One region of the Sporosarcina sp. 179-K 3D1 HS genome, then DNA from elsewhere that is predicted to be linked to it. Evidence: riboswitches for the same ligand, from Rfam matches in the RefSeq annotation. Region 1 holds a riboswitch; each other region holds the start of a gene.
The links. Region 1 has a riboswitch for thiamine pyrophosphate ahead of thiM (hydroxyethylthiazole kinase). Riboswitches for the same ligand answer to the same signal wherever they lie in the genome.

Region 1 (2,202 bases):
ACTGTTCCACTTCGGCTTCCTCTTTTGTAGCAAACGGATTCAAGCTACCAAACACTTGAGATACGATGGATTTACTGACATTCAACTGTTCTTCGGACTGTGCCAATGGACGCTCCGCATGAATGGAGTAGGTGGAAGGTTCATCTAATGAGATATCCCGGTCGATATAACGATTCCTTCTTACCGTTTCTACATAAACTCCGTTGCGTAAAATATGATATTCTTCAATATCTTTTATCTTCTCCCATGACAATGCGATTTGCGTCTTGGCAACGATGGTTGTCATGACGATGGATTGAAGTGGATTCTCCTTATTCTTTTCCTCCGCGAACGCTGACGTTTGAAGGACGATGACATCGACCACTTCCCCGTTTTCCAGCCGTTCGATCGTGTACGTATAGAGTTTTGCATGGGTGAAATCCCCATCACTGAATTCGGCCACCGTCCCTTCGTACAGATGTGTCCCATCTTTATACACACGATACAGTCCGCCGACGTCATTCCATGTGAATGAAATCAGGTCCGCCTCGTGCAAGACTGTCTTAATCTCAAATAGTGGCTGCATAGATGCGAAGCCTCCTTTATCCTCCATGTTTGCTTGTTTTCAAAGAGACTAAACCTGGTCAGGCATCTTATTATGAATTCCCTCCTTGCCATCGCTTGAAACTATGTTATAGTGGGGGTGAAAACAAATTTCATGTATCGCCACTAGGGGAGTCCCGTAGAAGGACTGAGACGCGTATGGATATGCGGACCCTTGGAACCTGATCTGGTTGAAGCCAGCGGAGGGAAGTGGAGTGGTAGTTTTGATTATTCCATTTTTCAACACGCCCGCTTCCTGATCCGATCAGGAAGCGTTTTTTATTTCCAACAAAGGAGTGGATCCTCATGTCAAATTCAACAGAACCTCTTTTACAAAAATTACGGGAGGAGCAGCCTCTCGTTCACTGCATTACGAATATTGTCGTGGCCAACTTCCAGGCGAATGGCTTGCTTGCTTTGGGCGCTTCCCCTGTGATGGCGGACGCGGTCGAAGAGGCGGCAGAAATTGCGTCAATCTCCTCTTGTACCGTCCTTAATATCGGTACGTTGAAGGCGGTGACGGTCGAGGCGATGATCCTTGCAGGCAAGAGTGCCAATGAGCACGGAAAGCCGGTCATCTTGGACCCGGTCGGAGCTGGAGCGACTGCGTTCCGCAAGGATTCCGTACTGCGTATTTTGAAAGAAGTCGATGTCACGCTCATCCGTTGCAATGCCGGAGAAATTGCAGCCATCGCAGGGGCTGATTGGCAATCCAAAGGCGTGGATTCCGGAGAGGGTGAAGCTGACGTTGTGAAATTGGCAAAACAAGTCGCCGCCACTCACCATTGCCTCGTTGCAGTATCCGGGGAGGTCGATATTGTCACGGACGGACAGGACGTCTTGTCCATTACAGGAGGACACCCACTCATGACGCGCGTAACTGGTGTCGGTTGCCTATTAAGCTCGGTCGTAGGTGCTTTCTTAGCAGTGGCTAATGAAAAGCGGTTGGAGGCGGCCGCCACCGCATTGACTTTTTATAAACAAGTCGGGGAACAAGCGGCAGCGACGGCTACCGGCCCGGGGGATTTTGCAGTTTATTTCCTAAATGGCTTATCTTCACTAGAAAATACAATTGAGAATTTCATTCCACAAGGAGGTGTCTCATCATGACAGCAGTAGCGTTAACGATTGCAGGTTCGGATAGCGGAGGCGGTGCCGGCATCCAAGCCGACCTGAAGACATTCCAGGAATTGGATGTATTCGGCACATCCGCACTGACCGCCCTCACGGCGCAGAACACGCTCGGTGTGCATGGCGTCTATCCGATTGAAGTCGGTGGTGTCATTGCTCAGGTGAAAGCGGTCTTGGACGACTTTACCGTCGGTGCGGTGAAAACGGGCATGCTCTTTTCGGCTGACATCATTACAGCAGTCGCACAGGCATTGCAGATGTATGGACCACCTGCATTGGTCATCGACCCCGTCATGATCGCAAAGGGAGGCGCCTCCCTCTTGCAGCAGGAAGCTGTGCTAGCGTTGAAGGAAGAGCTCCTCCCGATTGCCACGGTGATCACGCCGAACATACCGGAAGCGGAAGTGCTGACAGGGATCGCCATCGAAACGGACGCCGACGTATTGAAAGCTGCGGAGAAACTGTTGGAGCTCGGGGCCCATTCGGTCG
Region 2 (2,202 bases), on a different contig from region 1:
CCAGCTTTCACTTTGGTCATCGCGCGATTAAATGCACTTTTTGCGACATCGCAGAGCTTCTGTTTCTTTTCATCAGGAGTTCCGACGACGAACGAAATTCCAGTATCGGCGAAGTACCCACCATAGGAGCCGGACACATCGATATTGACCAAGTCACCGTCCTGGATCACCCGGGACCCTGGAATGCCGTGTGCGACTTCATTGTTGACACTGATGCACGTATAGCCCGGGAAATCATATTGGTCAATCGGCGCGGAAATGGCTCCTTTCTCTTGAAAGAGGCGGCCGCCCAACTCATCAATTTCTTTTGTTGTGATGCCCGGAACAGTTGCTTTCTTCATTTCTTCCCGAATTTCCGCAACAATTCTCCCTATCTTTTTCAATGCTTCGATTTCTTGTTCGTTTTTTACGATCATCCTGTACAAATCCTTTCTACCGTTCAGTCGTTACCATACCATACTATAACATATTCCAGAATTCCAAAAGCCCGCAAACTTTTGCTAGTAGAACAAGAAAAAAACGCAAGGCCACTTTTTGTGGACTCGCGTTTTCATTATCTTCGAGGGATGGAAGAACCGTATTTGCTTCTTTTGGATAGAAATTTGCGGACGATCGGGTAAAGGACAGGCGCCCATTTTATCGCAGTTTTAATTAATCTTTTCATTCTTCATCGCCTTCTTCCTACAACATCTTTATATATATATTTCCCACTGGCTTCCTAATGTAAACTTCATTTAAGTACTTTGACGCCTTGGATTATATTCCAGATAACGATGACGAGGAAGAGCAGGCCATAAATCGCAACAAAAAGGAATGGTGTAATTTGCCAAAACCCAAAATGGTTCATGCTTCCGTCCATTGGTCCATAGAATGAGAACATGGAGAAGGAAAAAAGAATGAAGCTGGCTATCAGTAAAACGGTAGGAACGAGATGGGAAACGAGTGAGCGTTTTGCATGTTGCTTCACCTCCCAATCTTCGGAAATGAAATAGACAATCAATGGAAAGAGCAAGGGTGAAAAAAATATACTAAAATAACACAATGCGGATAATAATTTTTGATTAGCCATAGTCGTCCCTCCATCTTGCTTCTATTGTACAAGAAATTTCCAGTGCTTGAAATCATCTTGCTTAATTTCTATGAATGCTATACACTTGAGTGGACAATTGCATGAAAAACCACAAGGGGTGCCGCTTGGCTGAGATTGGACATATACTTGTCCTGACCCTTTGAACCTGTAAGATCATTCTTGCGTAGGGATGTGGATGGAAACTGGCATAATAGATGTCCCGGTTCTATCCGGGATGTCTTTTTTCATTAGCTAGGAATAATTATTTTTCATTCTCACATCCTCCTACCATTTTTTCAAGGAAGGAGGAATTCATTTGGATAAAAAACGTCTTCAATTTTTATTGGAAGTATCCATATTAGGCTCCATCTCTTTTGTGCTGGATCAAGTAGGCTTTTCATTGCCGCAAGGGGGATCGATAACGCTGTCTATGCTACCAATTGTTGTGATGGCTTTTCGATGGGGCATTGCGGGTGGCATGTTGACTGGATTTTTAAGTGGACTTATTCAGTTGGTAACGACCCCTAAAATTTATCACCCGGTGCAAGCTGCGCTTGATTATCTCTTTGCATATTCCTTGGTGGGCCTTGCGGCTGTGACGCTTGTTTGGGTGCTGCGTGGTCAAGCGAGTGGAAAGAAGGGGACGATGATCGCAGCAATTGTTGTGGGCACTGTGATCGGGGGGCTTCTTCGTTATCTAATTCACTTCATCGGCGGTATGGTGTTTTTCGCGCAATATGCTGGTGATCAGCCGGTATGGCTTTATTCACTTGTATATAACGGGACTTATATGATCCCCTCTATCATTTTATCTGCAATTGTCGCATCACTCTTATTTACCTCCGCACCTCGCCTATTACAAAGAAATTAATCAATTACGAATCGAACAGCGAAGGGTTCGATTTGCCGTATTTCTGCGTGTTTTTTGCAGAAATTAAGGCACTTTCGTGAAGGGTCACCTTAGCCTGCGTTCTTATTCAGCGGTTGTTTGGACCACCGCTGTAAGGAAAATAAACAACATCCATCACGAAATCTATTGAGATGGAGTTTTCAGCTGAATAAAGATAAAAATCGCCGTATTCTTCTTCAGTTGAAGGAGGGACGGCGATTTTTTATTCTGCTATGCTCTCGGT
Region 3 (2,202 bases), on a different contig from region 1:
GATTTGTATTACCGGGCGATGACACTTGCCGGGAAATATGCGTATGCCGGTCGCGACTATGTGATGGATGAAGTGCTGTCCATCCTCGGAGCAGCCTCCGAGTTCGAGGTGCATAACCATCATAATTTCGCATGGAAAGAAATCCATGACGGCAAAGAGCGCATCGTGGTCCGGAAAGGGGCGACGCCTTCCGCACCGGGACAACTTGGATTTATCGGAGGCAGCATGGGGGACATTTCCGTCATTGTGCAAGGCAAGGACAATGCAGAAAATAAAAACGCCTTCTATAGCACTGTCCACGGAGCGGGTCGGATCATGAGCCGGACGCAAGCGGCCGGAAAGATGAATTGGAAAAAGCGGACCCGGACGGGCGGGCAGATTTCCCAGGACATGATGGACAAAGCGGTGAAACGGTTTGGCGTCGAACTCCGTGGTGGCGGCACCGATGAGAGCCCGTTTGTCTACCGGAGACTGCAAACCGTACTCGATGCTCATGAAGATACGATTGATATAAGGCATGTGTTGAAGCCGATAGGCGTCTGTATGGCGGGAGCCAACGAGTTCGATCCGTACAAGGATTGATTCCAAAGTCGTTGTTGACTTTTTCCGATTCTTCGCTAAACTGGAGTTGTTCGAACAATTTCATAGTGTTGAACTAGGGGTGTCCGGTGAGTCCGGACTGAGAGGGAAAAGCGTTGAAGTTTTCCTAACTCTTTGGACCTGATCTGGCTCGTACCAGCGTGGGGAAGTTTCGATTTATTAATAAAGCATACATGACGTATGTTTTGGAGACCGGGTCCGATTCAAATTGGATCCGGTCTCTTTGCGTTCATGCACGCCTTTCCCTCATGGCAAGAGTCATTGGTGCACCCGAAAAAATGATGAGGGGACGATGACCAATGAGTAAAGCGGCAGAAGAAACACCGATTCACATCCATTCCTGTTTTCCGGCGAGCAAAAAGGTGTATATCCAAGGGAGACAGGACGATATCCGGGTACCGATGCGGGAGATTGAGCTATCGCCGACCATCACGGAAGACGGTGAATTTCCGAATGAACCGTTCCGTGTGTATGACACAAGCGGGAAGTATACCGAACCGGGCTATGAAGTGGACATCCGAAAAGGGCTACCGGAAATTCGGAAAAGCTGGATTTTGGAACGTGGTGATGTTGAGGAATATGAAGGGCGTGAAGTAAAGCCAGAGGACAACGGCTATATAGCTGTGAAAGTGAAAGAGGATGAACAGTTCCCCCTTCTGAAACGGAAACCGTTGCGTGCGAAAAAAGGAAAAAATGTGACACAGATGCACTACGCCCGAAAAGGGATCATCACGCCGGAGATGGAGTTCATTGCCATTCGGGAAGGGCTGGACCCGGAGTTTGTCCGCAGTGAAGTGGCGCGGGGACGGGCAATCATCCCGTCCAACATTAACCATCCTGAGGCAGAACCGATGATCATCGGCCGGAATTTCCATGTAAAAATTAATGCGAATATTGGTAACTCGGCGGTTTCTTCCTCGATCGGAGAAGAAGTCGAGAAGATGACATGGGCGACTCGGTGGGGTGCCGACACGATCATGGACTTGTCCACGGGAAAAAACATCCATACGACACGGGAATGGATCATCCGCAATTCACCGGTGCCGGTGGGTACGGTCCCGATCTACCAGGCATTGGAGAAGGTCAATGGAAAAGTGGAAGACCTGTCATGGGAAGTGTTTCGCGACACCTTGATTGAACAAGCAGAACAAGGAGTCGATTATTTCACGATCCACGCAGGTGTGTTGCTGCGCTATATCCCGTTGACGGTCAACCGAATGACGGGAATCGTATCCAGGGGCGGTTCGATCATGGCGCAATGGTGCATGATTCATCATCAAGAAAGCTTCTTGTATACCCATTTCGAAGAGATTTGCGAAATTATGAAAACGTATGACGTGTCCTTCTCCTTGGGGGACGGCTTGCGTCCGGGCTCCATTGCCGATGCGAATGACGAAGCGCAATTTGCTGAGCTGGAAACGCTTGGAGAATTGACGAAAATTGCATGGAAGCACGATGTGCAAGTGATTATTGAAGGTCCAGGGCATGTCCCGATGCACTTGATTAAAGAAAACGTCGATAAGCAAATGGAAATTTGTCAGGAAGCGCCTTTCTATACATTAGGGCCTCTGACTACAGATATTGCACCTGCCTACGACCACA
Region 4 (2,202 bases), on a different contig from region 1:
GATATGATCGATTAATCCGTATTCTTTGGCACGTTCCGCTGTCATGAAATTGTCGCGGTCCGTGTCGCGCGCAATCACTTCGACCGGCTGGCCTGTACGCTCGGAAAGGATCGTGTTCAATTTCTCGCGTAGGAACAAAATGCGTTTCGCAGCGATTTCGATTTCAGTCGCCTGCCCTTGTGCACCACCGAGTGGTTGGTGAATCATGACTTCCGCATTCGGCAAAGCATAGCGCTTTCCTTTTGTCCCGGCTGTCAGAAGGAAGGATCCCATGGACGCTGCCATACCGATACAAATCGTCTGAATGTCCGGCTTGATGAATTGCATCGTATCGTAGATGGCCATCCCTGCTGTAATACTTCCGCCTGGGCTGTTAATATAGATGGAGACGTCTTTTTCCGGATCTTCCGCTTCCAAGAATAGAAGCTGTGCGACAATGGAGTTCGCCACATTATCGTCAATGGCGCTTCCCAACATGATGATCCGGTCTTTTAATAAGCGGGAATAAATGTCGTAGGCACGTTCTCCCCGGTTCGTCTGCTCAATTACTGTAGGTATTAGATTCATTCCATTTCCTCCTTCAAAGTGGATAAGTGATCGGCCTGCTGAAACAGGATGCCGTTTCAACTGTACCTTTATCATACCTATTATGGTCAATAAAGGTCAAATATAACGCTCTCAGCAAAACCCGGCTGAATCAAAGGAAAAACAAAAAAAGTATTGCATTCCTGACTCATCAATTGTATAATGAAATTTGTCTGCTACAGAGTGTAGCGTTTTACATTGCCCTCGTGGTGCAACGGATAGCACGCAAGATTCCGGTTCTTGAAATGTGGGTTCGATTCCTGCCGAGGGCGTTTTATATTTTTGATTGAAATCCACATAAGTGGGTTTTTTTATTTTCTCTGCCAGTCTTTTTATTTCGGCATATGTAATCTATAATCCTCTTTTTCCAACCGACTTCTTACTATCTTCTGTTAGTATAGCCTAACTTTCCACCGTTAAACTTCCTGAGACCCCCCTTCCCTTCCAATGAAATCCATGCTATGGTAAAAGCGTCAACAAAATTGAATACATATTTTGACCATTAGGGGAATCCTTGAAAAGGACTGAGAGACGAGTACAACTCCGATACCCTTATTACCTGAACAGGTTTGGACCTGCGGAGGGAAGTGGCTTATTTTCGGCGCATCTTTGTACATAGCGGATGACCTCCAGACCACTTACCCTTCCAGGGAAGTGGTCTTTTTTGTATGGAGGGAGGTGGAGGTTTGAAACTGATTGCCGTCACCAATGACCGGCTTCCTGTTCACGAACTGGCGGACGTTCTTCTAGCAATCCAACATTCCGTCGATGCCGTCATTTTACGGGAGAAATCCAAAAGTGCTCAAGAATTGGTTCAGCTGATCGAACACATGGACAATTCCGGATTTGACCGGAGGAAATTGATTGTCCACGGACGGATGGATATAGCTCTTGTCTGCGGGATCGAACGAGTCCAAATACCGGGGCACGGCATCCCCTCTCCCTTGTTGAAAAGCCGGTTCCCCCAAATTTCCTTCGGCAAATCGGTCCACTCGACCAAAGAAGCGATCGTGGCCAGTCAGGAGGGGGTGGATTGGGTCCTTTACGGTCATTTATATGACACCCGTTCGAAGGAGGGGCTTCCGGCTCGCGGCACAGCGGAATTGAAAGAAATCGTCACCGCTTTGTCCATTCCGGTCTATGCGATTGGCGGGATCCAGCCTAGCCATCTCCCAGAATTGGCCCGGTCGGGAGTCGCCGGTGTCGCGATCATGTCTTCTATTTTTGATAGTGATCATCCATTGCAAGCTGTCCGGGAATACCGGCGGGAGCTTGAATGAAATGAGGAGGCGTTGTGAGTTGAAGAATATCGAAGTAAACGGAATGGAACGTTCGATTCCAAAAGAGGTGGGGGATGTCCAGCAGTTGCTGCACCATTTAGGACTCGACAACCGTATTTTGATTGTGGAATTGAATAGACAGATTTTGAATAAAGAGGCTTATGATCACCCGATTCAAGACCGGGATCAGATTGAAATCATCCACTTTGTAGGAGGCGGTTAAACATGTTGCAGATCGGAAATAAAACCTTCTCGTCCCGCTTATTGCTCGGGACAGGAAAATATCCTTCTTTTGAAATCCAAAAGGAAGCGGTGCGTGTTTCGGAAGCAGAAATCC

Region 2: it holds a riboswitch for thiamine pyrophosphate, as region 1 does, so the genes downstream of both, thiT (energy-coupled thiamine transporter ThiT) here and thiM (hydroxyethylthiazole kinase) in region 1, are expected to answer to the same signal.
Region 3: it holds a riboswitch for thiamine pyrophosphate, as region 1 does, so the genes downstream of both, thiC (phosphomethylpyrimidine synthase ThiC) here and thiM (hydroxyethylthiazole kinase) in region 1, are expected to answer to the same signal.
Region 4: it holds a riboswitch for thiamine pyrophosphate, as region 1 does, so the genes downstream of both, AB1K83_RS17785 (thiamine phosphate synthase) here and thiM (hydroxyethylthiazole kinase) in region 1, are expected to answer to the same signal.

The regions. Positions count from the first base shown of each region.
Region 1 covers NZ_JBFEGI010000007.1:5,357-7,558, reverse strand. The annotation lists gene AB1K83_RS10440 (DUF3238 domain-containing protein) at 1-565, opposite strand, end outside; TPP riboswitch at 701-808, shown strand; gene thiM (hydroxyethylthiazole kinase) at 889-1,692, shown strand; gene thiD (bifunctional hydroxymethylpyrimidine kinase/phosphomethylpyrimidine kinase) at 1,689-2,202, shown strand, end outside.
Region 2 covers NZ_JBFEGI010000013.1:68,784-70,985, forward strand. The annotation lists gene map (type I methionyl aminopeptidase) at 1-416, opposite strand, end outside; gene AB1K83_RS15275 (DUF4870 domain-containing protein) at 731-1,069, opposite strand; TPP riboswitch at 1,174-1,277, shown strand; gene thiT (energy-coupled thiamine transporter ThiT) at 1,386-1,940, shown strand; gene AB1K83_RS15285 (tryptophan-rich sensory protein) at 2,182-2,202, opposite strand, start outside.
Region 3 covers NZ_JBFEGI010000001.1:63,580-65,781, reverse strand. The annotation lists gene AB1K83_RS00305 (RtcB family protein) at 1-582, shown strand, start outside; TPP riboswitch at 648-764, shown strand; gene thiC (phosphomethylpyrimidine synthase ThiC) at 900-2,202, shown strand, end outside.
Region 4 covers NZ_JBFEGI010000021.1:20,437-22,638, forward strand. The annotation lists gene clpP (ATP-dependent Clp endopeptidase proteolytic subunit ClpP) at 1-567, opposite strand, end outside; tRNA gene AB1K83_RS17780 (tRNA-Arg) at 786-857, shown strand; TPP riboswitch at 1,080-1,188, shown strand; gene AB1K83_RS17785 (thiamine phosphate synthase) at 1,272-1,865, shown strand; gene thiS (sulfur carrier protein ThiS) at 1,885-2,088, shown strand; gene AB1K83_RS17795 (thiazole synthase) at 2,091-2,202, shown strand, end outside.